3 linked regions of the Limibacter armeniacum genome follow. The protein of the gene in region 1 binds, or shares a complex with, the protein of each later gene. Links are inferred from orthologs where the notes say so. Each region holds a gene or a part of one and is shown in the gene's direction. Other genes may lie near its edges. The genes, in order: V6R21_RS19195, V6R21_RS26580 and nuoB.

What was found.
Region 2: the proteins of V6R21_RS19195 (region 1) and V6R21_RS26580 are in contact, whole or in part, in a cryo-EM structure (PDB 6ZJN), measured with the Thermus thermophilus proteins. The link is inferred for Limibacter armeniacum from one-to-one orthologs. Residues at the interface, in WP_223903221.1 of Thermus thermophilus: Met26, Thr27, Asn29, Gly31, Pro32, His34; in WP_096411116.1 of Thermus thermophilus: Glu45, Ser46, Asn48, Pro50, Ala51, Gly52, Glu53.
Region 3: the proteins of V6R21_RS19195 (region 1) and nuoB are in contact, whole or in part, in a cryo-EM structure (PDB 6KHJ), measured with the Thermosynechococcus vestitus proteins. The link is inferred for Limibacter armeniacum from one-to-one orthologs. Residues at the interface, in WP_011057128.1 of Thermosynechococcus vestitus: Pro17, His18, His19, Pro20, Ser21, Met22, Val25, Arg27, Met29, Thr31, Ile38, Asp39, Cys40, Glu41, Pro42, Val43, Ile44, Gly45, Tyr46, Leu47, His48, Arg49, Gly50, Met51, Lys53, Ile54, Asn57, Arg58, Pro65, Tyr66; in WP_011056552.1 of Thermosynechococcus vestitus: Leu46, Met47, Tyr48, Thr50, Ala51, Cys52, Phe54, Ile55, Glu56, Ala58, Ala59, Ile61, Gly62, Ser63, Arg64, Phe65, Asn76, Pro78, Thr89, Thr91, Lys93, Met94, Ala97, Leu101, Met123, Phe124, Ser126, Asp127, Ser128, Tyr129.

What each region holds. Positions count from the first base shown.
Region 1 is NZ_JBAJNO010000009.1:367,471-372,895, forward strand. What follows is about bases 1,147-4,120. They hold V6R21_RS19195 (NADH-quinone oxidoreductase subunit D), read left to right. Parts: upstream 1,147-2,011; coding sequence 2,012-3,229; downstream 3,230-4,120. Other genes in these bases: V6R21_RS19190 (DUF7935 family protein), read right to left, coding at 1,281-1,802; V6R21_RS19200 (glycosyltransferase family 4 protein), read left to right, coding at 3,289-4,120. Outside these bases: V6R21_RS19185 (G8 domain-containing protein), read right to left, coding at 1-906; more of V6R21_RS19200, read left to right, coding at 4,121-4,539; V6R21_RS19205 (potassium channel family protein), read right to left, coding at 4,548-5,312; V6R21_RS19210 (TrkH family potassium uptake protein), read right to left, coding at 5,376-5,425.
Region 2 is NZ_JBAJNO010000009.1:2,093,904-2,099,150, forward strand. The notes cover bases 1,369-4,164. They hold V6R21_RS26580 (NADH-quinone oxidoreductase subunit A), read left to right. Parts: upstream 1,369-2,427; coding sequence 2,428-2,901; downstream 2,902-4,164. Other genes in these bases: sdaAA (L-serine ammonia-lyase, iron-sulfur-dependent, subunit alpha), read right to left, coding at 1,369-2,173; V6R21_RS26585 (right-handed parallel beta-helix repeat-containing protein), read left to right, coding at 2,930-4,164. Also shown: V6R21_RS26565 (peptidase associated/transthyretin-like domain-containing protein), read right to left, coding at 1-346; V6R21_RS26570 (DUF5606 family protein), read right to left, coding at 551-994; more of sdaAA, read right to left, coding at 1,262-1,368; more of V6R21_RS26585, read left to right, coding at 4,165-4,351; V6R21_RS26590 (DUF3592 domain-containing protein), read left to right, coding at 4,392-4,904; V6R21_RS26595 (DUF3592 domain-containing protein), read left to right, coding at 5,138-5,247. UniProt on the Escherichia coli protein: NDH-1 shuttles electrons from NADH, via FMN and iron-sulfur (Fe-S) centers, to quinones in the respiratory chain. The immediate electron acceptor for the enzyme in this species is believed to be ubiquinone.
Region 3 is NZ_JBAJNO010000009.1:2,623,088-2,628,437, reverse strand. The notes cover bases 1,067-3,965. They hold nuoB (NADH-quinone oxidoreductase subunit NuoB), read left to right. Parts: upstream 1,067-2,195; coding sequence 2,196-2,735; downstream 2,736-3,965. Other genes in these bases: V6R21_RS28705 (POTRA domain-containing protein), read right to left, coding at 3,747-3,965; V6R21_RS28710 (ArsR/SmtB family transcription factor), read left to right, coding at 3,438-3,734; V6R21_RS28715 (NADH-quinone oxidoreductase subunit C), read left to right, coding at 2,735-3,238; hemC (hydroxymethylbilane synthase), read left to right, coding at 1,170-2,099. In the rest of the region: V6R21_RS28735 (RNA methyltransferase), read right to left, coding at 1-427; V6R21_RS28730 (ArsR/SmtB family transcription factor), read right to left, coding at 528-926; more of V6R21_RS28705, read right to left, coding at 3,966-5,135. UniProt on the Escherichia coli protein: NDH-1 shuttles electrons from NADH, via FMN and iron-sulfur (Fe-S) centers, to quinones in the respiratory chain. The immediate electron acceptor for the enzyme in this species is ubiquinone.

The sequences.
Region 1 (5,425 bases):
TTCAAATGTTCCATTGTTTGTCCAGTCTCCTTTTATATCAAGATTATACCCATTTGAGTTGAATGTACTGCTGATCAATACATATCCATTGACAGTTATATCAGCCCCAAGATTCTTGATCCCTCCACCAGATAAAATAAGGTGGTTATAGACCCCGTCAGTACTTTTTTTAATGGTTTGGTTTTCATCTCCGCTATACTCAATGGTATTTCCTGTAGCTGATACCTCCAGTGTACCAGCTTCCATCATTGCTCCCTGAACCGACAAATAGGCATTTGCCTCATTCACCCATTTGCTTGATGTATCAGTTGCTATAATTCCAATACCATTCAAGTTGATAGTCCCATTGTTTGTAACAGTTGCTCCTGCTGATATATGTAAAAAGTCTGTATAGCCCTCATCAGTTGTAATAAAAGTCAGCGCTGCACCTGAAGCTATTGAAATATCCGCATCAAAATAAAAGAGTCCATTTGTTTCCCCATCCGTAATGTCCTGAACATGTTTGACAATACCATTACCACTAAGTGTTTTGCCTGCTGTACGCAACCATACCCCTACAACACTGACACTTCCTATCTCCAATAACTCAATTGTTCCATCTACCGTAAGGTCTCCATCAACAAGCAGTCGCTTATTATTCCCCAACTCCAATTCACCCCCTTCATCGACTACAAGATCATTTACTGTCGTTGAGGTTAGCATCGAGACGGTATCTCCATCTGCTATTACTACATTATCAATAGAGGTGGGTACACTACCCAGATCCCAAGTAGCCGCTGAACCCCAGCTACCTGAAGCTACAGAAGTAAAAGTGGTTTGTGCACAACTACTGACCCAAGGGAAGGCTAACAAACAAAAGGTTAATAGGGTCAGTAGTATCGATTGGTTTTTCCAAGAATAAAGCATATTCAAATGGGTTGAAAATTTCCCGATAGCGGTTTCTGTTATTTATACCCATTATTTTACGCTATCATCTTGATTTTCCCCCATCAGAGACATTCTTGGGATGTAAGTAGAAAAGTGGTTTTCACAATTAGCAAAGTCAAAATCATGTTCTCTCAATTTCAGGCAATGCTAATAAGGCTTTGCAACCTGTCTGCCTAATTTCAATTGCGATACATTCATCTTAAAATGGTGTTTGTAAAGTTGATTTCGTTTAATCACTTAAAAACTTACATATGTTTTTAATGAAAAATAATTGATTCCCGTCTTAAAGTTTGGGCATAAAAAAAGCCTACAGTCTGTACCATAGGCTTAATCAAATGAATAGGAGGTCAAAATTAGAATAGTGTTCTAATTTCGTTTTTCAGCACCCTTAATGCCTCAGCTGTTGGCTCTTGCTGCATCTCCATTACTTTTTCAAAAATTCTCTTCGCCAACTCAATTGAAGGCGCTTCAGGATCAATATCAACTGATGCTTCTTTAATTAGTGATACCATATTCTCCTGTGCAGTCCTTACCATTTCCCAAGCAGTATCACTTACATAAACCTGTTGTGCCAGGTTATGCTGAAACTCTTCCCTGATACTGACAATCAGAAGTTCTCTAAGCTGTGCTACAGTGTAACCATTTTCATTCAACCTTAAGATCAAGTTATTGGGAGTGATACGCTCAAGATAGATCGCCATTCTTTCATACGCCTGAAGTCTGTTTGGCAATACAGTCTTTGAGTTTTCGAGCTTCATATTTGCCAATTGTGCTGAAAATTCCTTTCCAATTAAAGACCTTACCACCAAAAAAACCGCATACAGTACAATCACTGCGGGTATGGTCATCATCAGTATTTCTTTCAATGCTTCCATCTCTGTCTTTTAATACACTAATTAAATTTCCCGAAAAGGATTATACTCCCTAATTCTTCTCTTTTCTAAAATACAGGAAGCAAATATATATTTTTTGTGGAACCTACAACGGATTTCTCGCTCAAGTTGTAGGATTGCCCCTCAGGATTCAACCATTTTTGCACAACTTGGTTATATTTGAAACCAAATTGAAAGTGAAGTCATAATTTATGGACAGAAAGATACAATACAAGTTTGATAAGGAGCACCTCAAAAACTCAGCTCCCAGTGTTTACGATGAAAGCAAACTCCGTTCTGAAGAGATGGTCCTTAACTTGGGTCCACAACACCCTTCTACCCACGGTGTACTGAGGTTGGAAGTCGTAACGGATGGTGAGTTTATTGTAGATGTCGTTCCGCACCTTGGTTATTTGCATCGTTGCTTTGAGAAGCATGCCGAGTCCATGGCTTTCAATCAGACCATTCCATACGTGGACAGAATGGACTATGTGGCTTCTATGAACTCCGAACATGCCTATGTAATGGGAGTTGAGCAGATGTTGGGCATCACTGAACAGATTCCAAAGCGTGTAGAGTACATACGTGTGTTAGTTGCTGAGCTGAACCGATTAGCCTCTCACTTTATTGCGGTAGGTACTTACGGTATTGACATTGGTGCAACTACCCCTTTCTTATGGTTAATGAGAGACAGGGAGCACATCCTACGTCTGTTGGAATGGGTCAGTGGGGCAAGAATGCTTTATAACTACATCTGGATTGGCGGACTTTTCTATGACCTTCCTGTAGGTTTTGAAGAACGCTGTCTTGAATTTGTTCAGTACCTGAAACCTAAGCTGAAGGAATTCCATAACCTGCTGGTTGAAAACAAGATCTTTGTGGAACGTACGGCCAACATTGGCGTCATGCCGCTAGACCTTGCAATCAACTATGGCGTTACCGGACCAATGCTTAGAGGTTCTGGTTTGAAATACGACCTCAGAAAAGTGGATGGGTATTCGGTTTACCCTGAAATTGACTTTGATATTCCAATTGGAAAAGGAGAAATGGGTACACTCGGTGACTGTTGGGACAGAACCTACGTGAGAGTTGCTGAATGCTGGGAATCCATTCGAATCATAGAACAGGCTCTTGAACAACTGACTGGTGATCACAAGAGAACAAGAGAATTTGACCCTCAGGCATTAGTTCCTAAAAAAATCCGTCCTAAGAAAATGGATTTTTATGCAAGAGCTGAAAACCCTAAAGGGGAACTCGGCTTCTTTTTCCGTGCAACAGGCAAAAGCGACATCCCTTTCCGCGTAAAGGCAAGATCTTGCTCTTTTGTCAATATGGCTATTCTGCCTGAACTGACCAGAGGTGTGCCTATTGCCGACTTGATTGCCATCTTTGGGTCATTTGATGTTGTAATGGGAGAAGTTGACCGATAGAACCTTACGGAAAAGCTTCTGTATTTTTTAGTATTGGGATATTAGACTGGGCTGCTTGTTTGAAAAAATTTAAGATCGAAATATTAACTCATAGCTATCCACCTGATTTTGGTGCTGCACCATTCCTGTTTCAGGATATGGCCATCGCATTGAAACAAAAAGGCTTTGATGTAGAGGTTTTAACGGCAGTTCCCTACTATCCAACTGGAAAAGTACCCCAAGCATACAGAGGAAAACTACTGTTTAAGGAAATGAAAGATGGCATTCCTGTCAGAAGACATTGGCTTTTTGCTGCCAGCCTTACAGCCAGTCGACTTGCAAGGTTGGCAGGGATGCTTTCACTTTCAGTCTCAATGCTAAGGTCTTTGCTTCACATGCTGAAGAGGAAACCGGACGTCATTCTGGTACAGACACCTCCGATGTTGATGCCTTTTCCTGCAATTGTTTTCTCCAAACTCACAGGAGCCAAGCTTGTAATCAATGTCTCAGACCTTTGGCCCAAAGCCATTGCTGACCTTGGGCTTATGAAGGAATCCTCCCTTTACTATAAGTTGCTTACCCAAATCCAGCTTAAGTTTTATAAAACGGCGGATCAACTAATGGCACAATCCGAAGAAATCAGCCAGTATATTCAGGGATATAATTTACCCAAACCTCTTCTTTACAGGGTTGGGGCAGACTGTCAGCTTTTTGTTCCCAAAAATAACAATCCCGATCAAACAGGTCAAAAGAAACCATTCCGTATTATTTATACGGGTGTACTGAATGTCGCCCATGCCATTCTAAGACTTTGTAAGGACATAAACTTCCAAGCCATAGGATGCGAATTACATATATATGGGGATGGGTTTGAAGGTGATGAAGTGAAAGCATTTCTAAACAAGCACCCAAACAGGGGAATTTTTCTTCATTCGGTGGTTTCCCTGACAGAAGTTGCGCAGTTGCTGACAAGATTTGATGCTGCCCTTATTTCACAAAAAAGTACGATCAGAGGTACACTCCCCGCCAAGGTCTATGAAAGTATGGCTGCTGGTATTCCAATTCTTTTTAATGGAGGTGGAGAAGGTGCTTCACTCGTTTTAGAGCATAAATGCGGATTGATCTCAGACCCATTACACCTGCCTTCATTATTGCAGAATATTGCATCAATGAAAAGCCTTACAAAAAATGAGTTAGATACGATGGGAAAAAATGGCAGAAATGCTGCGACCAAATATTTTGACCGCAGCATTCAGCAAAAAAAGCTCTTTAAGATGCTTGATTCGTTGCTTAATATCTCAAATGAGGAAACAGTAGAACAAACCTGTTAAAAGAAAGACTAGTCCCACTTCATTTTTTCCTCTGACGAAGATGCTCTTACCATTGAGGTAAGCTCTTTAATAGACGATCCTTCACCTGCAATCACCATACTGTGGGTCGTCTTCAGGATCATTGTCTCAAAGCCTTTTGTATAAACGACTTCCTCGGGCTGTCCCTCATCAGTATAAATCGTTTCTTTCAAACAGATGATCGTCACGCTGTATCTGGACCGCACTTTTACTTCCAATATTGACTTGCCGACAAACTCATCCGGCACAGGCACCTCAATAATGTAAACCTGAGGAGCAATCTCATCCATTGTTTTCACCTTCTGGTTCAGCAATGCCAACCCTAGTCTTTTCCCTTCCTGCTTCTCAGGGAAGACCACCTTTCTCACACCCATTTCACTCAATATCCTGGCATGAGATTCTCTCGTAGCTCTGGCATAAATATTCTTGACACCTATCTGTTTTAGCGCATCAACGGTCAAAATCTTTGTCTCAAAGTCCTTACCGTGAGACAGGACAACACAATCACTAGGCTTAACGTGCCTGTTCAAGGCATTAGGGTTGGTTACATCGGTCTCATAAACATGCTGAAAGCCTTCTTGCCTCATTCTGTCCAATGAAAAATAATCATCTAATGCTTTGTTAGGGTTATCACCTTCTACATGAAGAATAATCATAAAATCTGCTCCATGCTTTTGAAGTGTTCTGGCGATCTCCAAGCCAAAGGCTCCCATTCCAATCAGAACATATCGCTGATTTGAACTAAAATGTATCATCGTTTTTTTAAGGTCTTATCAATAAAAATGGCTCCACTTTGAGCTGCTCAAACATATAACAAATCAACCTACTATTATGTGCGCCTCAGGGTATCGGCAAGGGTAAGAGTTGT
Region 2 (5,247 bases), 1.7 Mb from region 1 along the record:
CCACCTCACTCAGCAAGGTTGTCAGTTCTGACAATGCAGCCCTTACAAAAAAGGTATCCTCTTTCATATTCTCAGGGATTGTCACCTTTGCTGTCTGAAACCCTTGATAGGAAATAAAAAGGGTATCAGCTCTTCCGATCTCCAAGGTTGCTTTACCGCCTATATCTGTCACTGCACCCTGATTCTTACTGGTAGTAATATGAGCAAATGGAAGTGTAGCACCAGAAGCCTTATCCAAAACCAAAACCGAAACTGATACCTTTTCTTCTTCTGGTGTTTCTTCTTGTGCTAAAAGGGAAAATGGGAATAATAAAAAAATGAAAAGTAAAAATCGCTGATTGCTCATGACGGAAAGTTTATTCGACACTATCTAAAAATATGTGTAATGTATCAGTATTTTGATTCACAGCGTGTTAAAGAGGGGTTAAAAAGAAAATAAAGGTTGTTAAAAACTACTGACACAAAAAATATATAGGCAAAAAAAATCCCCGAGTTCCAAACCTGAAAGGATTGAAATTCGGGGATTTATACAATGGATTACTGACCTTGCTTATTCAGCGTCCTTTTCTTCTTCTTCAGCCTCGTCCTCTGTCTCAACAGCTTCCAAAGCCTCAGGATAGTTAGCAGCAATCAGGTTGTACCAGTTTACCAGTTTCTTGATATCTGAATTGTAAACTCTGTCTGTATCGTAGTTAGGAAGTACTCCTTCCAAGAAAGATTCCAGTTCACTGTCTTTAGAAACGTCAATTTTGATATTGTCTCCGTGTTTCTCTTTGATGATTGAGAAAATTTCTTCCAACGGAACTGACTCTTCAGACTGTCCTGTTACGTAAATCGAGATTTCTTTCAGAACTGAAATTCTTTGGCTGGCATTTACCACCATTTTCTTTTTCGCTTCGCTTACCGTTTCGACAATTACACCCGACCTTGTTGGTTTCAGGATTTTATAAAGTCCAGGTTTACCTGCAATTGATGCTACGTCTCTCAAGTTCATGTTCTAGTGAATTTTTTTAGTCTTTATGAACAAAAAGGCAGAAGTGTAAAGTTTTGCACTGCCCAAAGCGGCACGTTCCTACCTTTTCGCACTTATTCCATTAATAATTTCTTCCAACAATAGATTAGTGTACAGTGCTTACTCTATTGCCATGATCTTTTTGGTTTAACCGAAAAAAACGGCTACAAAAATAATTTTTTTCGAGGAGAACTACATGCTATTAACATATAAATCTCTATCCTTTTTATTGATTTCAGTTTGTGAGGCTTACAGATCCGATTCGTCTTCCTCAATGATATCAATATCTGAAATCAATACACGCTTGGCTATTGCTTTACCTGTTGGGGTTGCTGCCAACCCGCCCAATGCCGTTTCCTTGTAGCGATCTTCCATATGTGCACCTACTTCGCCCATGGCATCCACACATTCATCAACCGGAATTACACTGCTAACATCAGCGATGGCAATCTGCGCAGAAGAGTTGGCAATGGCTGCAGCACTCGCATTTCTAACAATACATGGAACTTCTACTAGCCCTGCCACCGGATCACAAACCAACCCAAGCATACATTGAACTGTAATTGCCACAGCATTAAATACCTGTGTGATAGAACCACCCAATGCATAGACAATCGCTCCAGCTGACATTGCCGCCGCAGTTCCTGTCTCTGCCTGACAGCCACCAACGGCACCTGCAATTCCCGATTTTTTTTCCATAATCAATGCAATGCCGGCAGCTACCAACATGCCTTCAATCATGGTGTCATCATTAAGGTTATGTAACTCCTGCAATGTCACCAACACCCCTGGCATAATACCCGAAGCTCCCGCTGTGGGTGCTGCAACTACCCTGCCCATACAAGAGTTGACTTCCTTGGCTGCCAAAGCACGGCTGATAAGTTTCTGAAACTCTGGAGAAAGTACCGTCACAGGGGAGTTGAATACCTTCTTACCTGAATTGTTTACCATTCCTGATCTAGAGGTCATGTCCTCCTTCAATCCCGTCTGTACAGCATCTTTCATCACCTGATATGCTCTCAGGAGGTTTGCCCTGATTTGCTCTTCCTGATGACCTCGCTCTCTTGCTTCGTATTCCAATACAGGAAAATAAAGCGGCTTATCTTCTGTTTCACAAGACTTTTTCCATTCTGCAAAACTATCAAACAATACAACTGCCATATCCCTACTAATTGTTGATTTTATATGTATTCTGTTTATCTGGTTAGTCTATTTAAATGACTCGACGGTAAAACACTTTACGGTCCAAATCTGTTGCAAGATCACGATTTTTAGGAAGTTTAAAAATGATTTAGGGATTGAGGTTAAGGGAGGTGAAATCGAGAAATGCGGCAACAGAAAAGTATATCAGAAGAAGACTCTGTATATTTGTTGACGTTGAAAGTAATTGTAAATAAAAAGACTAAGCTCAGGGAATGGAAAATTCAGTTGTAACAGACTTTGGCTACCTTCTGCTTTTCATTATAGCAGGTTGTGTGTTTGTGGGAGGAGGTTTTGTCGCTTCATCATTGTTGCGCCCTAACCGTCCGAACTACGAGAAGCTCACGACTTATGAAAGTGGTGAAGACCCGATCGGTAATGCATGGAGCCGTTTCAATATCCGCTTTTATGTAATTGCCCTTATCTTTCTGCTTTTTGAAGTGGAGTTGGTCTTCCTGTTTCCTTGGGCAACGGTATTCGGTAACAAAGAGATGATCGATCAGACAGATGGTCTATGGGGTTGGTTTGCCTTGCTGGAAGTTTTTGTATTTGTATTGATTTTGGTACTTGGTCTTGCTTATGTATGGAGAAAAGGCTTTTTGGACTGGGTACGTCCCGAACACAAGCAGTCAGACTTCAAGTCCAAGGTTCCTGCTTCCATGTATGAGCAGATCAACAAGAAATACTAACCCATCTGTTTGCCTGAAACAAAACCCTATGAGATATATCACAAAAACCTTTTTTGCGCTTGCTGCCTTTGCGGCACTTTTTGCCTGTGACCCTGAGAATGAGGAAATCACTACTGATGAATCAGCAATGCTGACTTTTTCTGCGGACTCTGTCATCTTTGACACTTTATTCACAGAGGTAAAAAGTATTACGAAACGCTTTAGGGCAATCAATACATCCAATAAGGCTGTCAATATCAGTAGTATTTCATTGGGCAACCCAACGGGGTCTTATTCTCTGGTAATCAACGGTGCCAAGACCGATCGTGTAGAAGATATATTTCTTAGAGGAAATGATAGCCTTTTGGTCTTGGTGGAAGCTACTGTGAATCCTCAAGACAAAGACTTGCCTTTTTTGGTACAGGACTCTGTCGTATTTGAAACCAATGGCAATGTTCAGGATGTCAAACTGGTTGCTTGGGGGCAAGATGCCTTCTTTCACAGTAAAGGAGAAGTTATTGAAGGCGAAACAACTTGGACTTCCAACCGACCACACGTAGTAACAGACTCACTTTTTATTGCAGAAAACGCCATCTTAAATATAGAAGCTGGCTCCCAGATTTACTTCAACAATAATGCTTACGCCATTGTATTTGGCTCCCTACATATCAATGGTACTTGTGAAGATACTGTAAGGCTGGAAGGCATCAGACGGGAAGAAGACTATCTTGATGTAGCTGGCCAATGGGATGGACTCTATTTTGCGCCATCCAGCCATGATAATACGATCAACAATGCCACCATCCGAAATGGTGGAAGTGGTATTTACCTATGGTCAGAAGAAGTGCCTGCCACCCCTGCTATTACCATCAATAATACGCTTATTGAAAACATGTCTTCTACTGGTATTTTCCTGATTGGCACCAATGCCGAAATCAGTAATACCATTGTCAACAATTGTTTGAGCTACACCCTTGCACTGACATCAGGAGGAACCTATCGCCTTACACATAATACCTTTGCCAATTTTGGAATTGACTTTGTAAGAGAACTCCCTGCTGTCAGCATTTCCAATGTTTATGTACCTGGCTGGGAAGATGATCCTACTATGCGACTGGATGACCTGAACCTTACCCTAACCAACAATATCTTTTGGGGTAACCTGTTGGATGAAATCCTAATAGTAGAAGCGACAGACAAACAATTGGCTATCAATTCTCAAAAAAATGTTTTCCGCTCGACTGAAAGCTTGGTGGAGAAACTAGGTACTGACAACCTTTATTATGGCAATCAAATCACGGATCAAGATTCCTTATTTGCCTCATCTCCTTCAGACCAACGTTTCGAATTAAATAAAAATAGCCCTGCAAGAGATGCAGGTATAGTTACAGAAAACGGTGCATCTCCATGTACTCCTCATGACAACATGCCTGACATAGGTGCCATTGAGTGGGTGGAAGCACAAGAGTAATACCTTCAGAAATCTATTTTTTGACTAAAAACTGTTTAAGATGTCACTATCTCAAAAAGTTAAGCTCGTTTTTTCACACCCTCAGTTTGTTGTCGGCTTTTTTATAAGCCTATTCTTTGGACTGTTTATGGCCATCTTTTCTCAAGACTTTTACTTGATAGACGAGTATAAGTTATCTGCTGCTCCAGTGGAAACCAAAGGTGAAATACTGGCTATTGAGGAAACAAATGCCTCATCCAATGATGAGCTCATATTTAAGTATCATTTCAGTTATGCTCTTGAAAACCCTGAGGGAAGCAAAGAATGGGGTAACGGGTGGTCTTATAACACGTGGGACAACAAGCAAGTCGGCGACACTGTAACGGTGACATATGCAAAAGAAGCTCCTGGAGTTGCTGTTATCAAAGGACATACACTTTCCATATTTGGTATCTGGGCTACTATCATTCTAGGCTCTTTCACCTTAATCTCCCTTACTGTCACCCTTTTTGGCCTTAAGAAAGGCATCAAGAGTATCCGAAAACAACCGCTCCATCACAGGAAAGCCTGGTAATGGTTTGACGCTATTTTATCCATAAATCAGGTAAGCTTTATAATAAAACAACTCCATGGAATTTATAAAGCTTACCATCTTCCTCTCTTATTACATAAGCGAATTCGTGAGACTCTTCATTTAGCCCTATAATACACCCCATAAATAATCCCCAATCCTGTTTTGCCTTATGGAACAGACCTGATTTATTTTCAATAGGCTAACTGAAATTACCACACTTACCCTTTCCAATAATGAAAAACCGTTTTCTCACCACACGACAAAAAATTGATGTCATTTTATCTCACAACAGTATTTGGCTTGGTATGACCATCGCACTATTCAGCGGATTCTTTGCCGTTGC
Region 3 (5,350 bases), 2.3 Mb from region 1 along the record:
ATGAAACAACCTCATCATCTACACCGAATGCTTCATTGCCAAATACAAATACAACCTTCTCTTCTTTGGAAGGGTTAAATTCATTGAGCATTACACTGCCTGTAGTCTGTTCCACCACAATGATCTTATAGCCCTCTGCTTTTAATTGCTTAAGTGCATCTAGTGTATTGTCATGATACTCCCAAGTAACCGTTTCTTGCGCTCCTAAGGCAGTTTTGTTGATATCTCTATGAGGTGGGCATCCTGTAATACCACATAGCAGAAGTTTTTCTACAAGAAAGGCATCAGATGTTCTGAAAGCAGACCCAACATTATTAAGACTTCTCACATTATCTAGTACTACTACTGCAGTATGTTTATCCGTAGCTTTGAACTCTTCTACCCCTAGTCTGTTGAGTTCTTCCATTGAAAGTTTCTTCTTGCTCATATCAGATTTTGCCCCTTAAAATCAATTGAAATAAAATATTACTATATCAATAAATGATTTGAATTATTAGCTATATTTGATTGATAATCAGTTATTTGTTTTATAGTGGTAATGGTGGTTTTCTCCACTTTCGAGCTTCGATTTTATTGATGGCTAGCTCTCTATTACTATACAAAGTCTGATACGTTTCTTGATCATTCATTAGTAATAGATCTTTTTCCATATATGTATAAATGATCTCAACAAAACCTTTTAGTTCATCTTTGATAGAGTAAAAAGTCCATTGGTCAATTTTTCTTGAGGTCACCAGACCTGAGTTTTTTAAGTAGATCAGGTGTCTAGATGTTTTGGTCTGGGTGAAGTCAAGTACCAATTCTATATCAGAGATACACATCTCATTATTTCTATACAATAAATGCATAATCCGTGTTCGGGCTTCTTCACTGAATGCTTTCAGTATCTGTGTCCCGATCATTAGGTTGAAGTGCTTTAGTTTCATAGGTCAATTTTACCTTCTTATATTTTAAATATTCTCTTAGTCGATTTTACAAATGTAACCTTCTTGAAAATAATATCCATTTATTTGTTAAAACGCATTTCCAATTATTATAAGTTTATTGCAATAATTCCCTGTAATTGAGATATTTGTTGGTTAATTCACATTCTTATTATAGGTCTGTTATATATGTAACATTCTGGTAGTAAGTTTTCTATATTTGTAATTGCATAAAACGCAAAGGCTTTGGATAAAGTAGTAAAGATTGGCACACGTGGAAGTAAGCTAGCATTATGGCAAGCTGATTATGTAGCAGAACTGTTACAGAATGAGGGTGTTAAAACCGAAACGGTCATCATTGAAACAAAAGGAGATAAGATCCTTGATAAGTCTTTGTCCAAAATAGGAAGCAAGGGAGTATTTACAGAAGAGTTGGAAGAACAACTTCGAAATGGGGGTATAGATATAGCTGTGCATAGTGCTAAAGATATGCAAGCAACTTTGGATGAAGACTTTAAGCTCATAGCTTTTACAGAGCGTGAACAAGTGAATGATGTAGTTGTTAGCTATAATAAGAATCTAAAAATCAATACTACAGATAAGGTTGTCTTGGGAACGTCTTCTGTAAGAAGAGTCGCAATGCTGAAGCATTACTATCCGAATATTGAGGTAGTGGATGTAAGAGGTAACTTGCAGACTCGAATGAGAAAAATGGAAGAAGGACTGTGTGATGCATTGGTACTTGCTTATGCAGGTGTACACAGAATGGGCTATGCAGAGCACATTGTACATCATTTTTCTTTGGATGAATTTACGCCAGCAGCGGGACAAGGCAGTGTAGCGATAGAGGCGAGTAGCAACATTGACCCTGCTTTGGAAAGAGTTATCCGAAAAGCCGTTAACAATGAGGATGCTGAATATAGGCTGAGAGCAGAGAGGGGTTTCTTGAAAAAGCTTCAAGGTGGCTGCAGTATTCCTGCTTTTGCGTTAGCATCTTTGGATGGAAATGAACTTTCTATAACAGGAGGATTGGTGAAGCTTGATGGAAGTCATATCATTCGACACACAAAGTCAGGAGACAAAATGCAAGCAAAAGAGTTGGGCAGGGAAATAGCTGAAATGGTATTGAATGATGGAGGTGATAAAATTTTAGCCGAAATCAAATCATCTAAATAACTTTCATCTACAACTTGTAGTTATTCAGTTATTATATTGACTTGCTAACTAAGGTTTTAAGCAGAAGAATGTTAAAGCCTACAAAAATAGAGATTAATGGGAGGTTTGCTGGATCAGAAGTTTGAACATGGCGGAGTTGTTGTAACTAAAGTTGAAGACCTTATAAATTGGGCAAGGCTTTCTTCCTTATGGCCAATGGGATTCGGTTTGGCGTGTTGTGCCATAGAAATGATGGCAACTTTTGCTTCAGGCTATGACTTGGATCGAATTGGGGTATTCCCACGTCCTTCTCCTCGTCAATCAGATGTCATGATTGTATCAGGGACCGTTACTTTCAAAATGGCAGATCGTGTACGAAGGCTATATGAGCAAATGTCAGAACCAAGATATGTAATATCGATGGGAAGCTGTTCTAATTGTGGTGGACCATATTGGGAACATGGTTATCATGTAGTCAAAGGTGTTGACAGAATTATTCCTGTTGACGTTTATGTACCAGGTTGTCCACCAAGGCCTGAAGCCTTGATTGAAGGTATCATGAAACTTCAGGACAAGATTAGAAAAGAAACTTTAAGAGGTCCAAAAGCAATCGAAAAACTCTTAGAAGAAGAAGCATTAAAGGAAAAAGAAGCATAATGGATTTTGAAGCTTTACATAATTTAATACTCTCAGAGTTTGGAGAGCAAACCATAGTAACAGCTGATAAGGAAGCGCTACAACCTTCAATTACTATCGAAGCCGAGCGACTGGTAGCAGTTACTGTCTTTTTGCGTGATAATGAGCAAACCTATTTTGATATGCTTTCTTGCGTTTCAGGCATTGATAATGGTCCTGAAGAAGGAACAATGGAAGTTGTGTATCACTTATACTCTATTCCATATGGTGCTAAGCTGACATTGAAGGTGGTGATTAAGCGTAATCAAGATGCTGACGTATTACCACAAGTACCATCACTTTCGAGTGTTTGGAAAAGTGCAGACTGGATGGAAAGAGAGACTTTTGACCTATTAGGAATTAACTTTGAAAACCATCCTGATTTACGAAGGATTCTTTTACCTGCAGATTGGGAAGGATATCCTTTGAGAAAAGATTATCAGGCTCAAGAGTATTATCACGGAATCAAAGTAGCATATGAATAGCCTATTATTCACTTATAATAGTCTATTATCTCTGTGGATAATACAGGTTAACTTTTTACGTTACAAACTTGCATAAATAAGTACTTATATGAAAAAATCCTCATAAGTTGAATTATTTATATTAAAACTCAGTTATTATGGGGATTCTACCTTTATTAAATTATCAAAACTATTACTACATATATTAAAAATGCATACAATGTCATTGGAATCAGAAAAAATAGAAAAAGCGGCTTTTATATTGAAGACAATTGCACACCCAATGCGATTAAGAATAATTGAGTTGCTGGATCAGAATGACAAACTATCAGTAGGTGAAATTTGCGATGCACTCGGATGTGAACAATCACTAACCTCCCATCATTTGTCAAACATGAAGCTAAAAGGGATTTTGGCCTCTCAAAGAGAAGGGAAGAATATTTACTACTCGCTTAAGGAAAAGGACGTAACCAATATTCTTGTATGTTTAGAGAACTGTAACTGTAATATGGGTTAACCTATATTACAGTTAAAAAGTAGATTTAAAATAGAGGTAAAACGCACCACTTAAGTCATGTTTATTTAGGGAATATTCAAGTCTAAAAGTGGTGTTATAAAATGTGACTACGTCAACACCTGTTCCCCAACCTAATAGAAGATTATTTGTGAGTCTCTCGTTGGTTTCTGTAACAACCTGTGAAGAGATATATCCAGCATCTGCATAAGATTTCAGGTATACTTCTATTGGGATACTACTAAAGTATTTCAGAGGGATTATTTTTTTAAGGTTTAATTTTTTACTGAGCGCTTTAAATCGCAAAGTATTTTTGAATATACCCAGGTGTTGTCCCTCAACAACGTAATTATCGTATCCACGTAAAATTTTGGTTGTATAGCCTAAGGCTCTCATTTCCTGATAAGGTTGAAGTGCAGGGAATGATGTTTTGAATGTTGCTCCAAGTTCATGGAAGAAGCGTTTGGAGATAGGAGTGTATTTAAAGTAATCACCCTCAATGACTATTGAGTTGAGATCATCAAATACACCTAGTCCATTTTTTTCAAAGCTTCCACGTACGAAATAGCCATTTAGAGGATACACACGTATATCTCGCATGTCTTTGGCATAGCTATAACTAAGTTTGAAAAACTTTTGGCTTTTGCGGCCACCAAGGAAGTAGTTAGGGTTTAGCTCAGCAACGGTATCAGCAATGGCTCCGGAAGAGTACCCTAATGAAACCCTGTGGTAGTCATAAAAACCTATGCGCTTACCTACCGATACATATCCTGCCCATTGTTTTTGAAGAACATTTTCCTCATTTGATACCTCAACAAATTTATTGAATTTAGTTGCGTACGCGACAGTGTGAGTCTCGCTGTAACTGGCACCAAAGCTCAAACTAGTTTTCTGTTGTTTATCAAGAAATGGGATATTATAGTTAATTCTGAATACATTCGAAAAGCCAAACCTCATAAGTAGGTCCAATGACTCTTTTCTTCCTCTGAAGTTTCTTCGCTTGAACATAATGCCATACTGAAGACGGCTGAAATCGCCTCCACGGTTATTCCACCATTCATTGAAATTCCGGTCGGCAAGCTCAAGTATAGGAATTGGCCATGTGTACCACCTTTCCTTGACAGCGATATGAACATTCAAGGAGTCTTTCCCTTCCTCTTCAATACTGAGGTTCACTTCCTCAAATAAATCTGTATTGATTAGCTTGTTACGTTCACTTTTGAAAAACTCATCAATGTCTTGTTTAGGTAATAATACACCAGGCTGCATTTCCAATTCCCTGTAGATAATCTTATCCTTTGTAACTTGATTTCCACTTAGGTTGATGTCTTTGATATAGACAGCTCCAGTTGAGTCAGCTAAATATCGTTGTAAGGAAATCAAAGTTGAGTCTGTAGTGCTCATAGTGGTTTGAGCACACAAAAAACTACCTGTTAATAACAACGGGCTTATTATGATGAGTGGAAGTAAATGTTTTCTGCTATAATGAAGTAATATTTGTCGAATATAATGCAAGTCTCAGCTTGGTTAATATTAGCCCATCTATTATAGAATCTTGTTAAGAAGTAAGGGCAAATAAGTTTAGTGTTATACTTGGTAGTCGCCTGCAGGTTAATGAC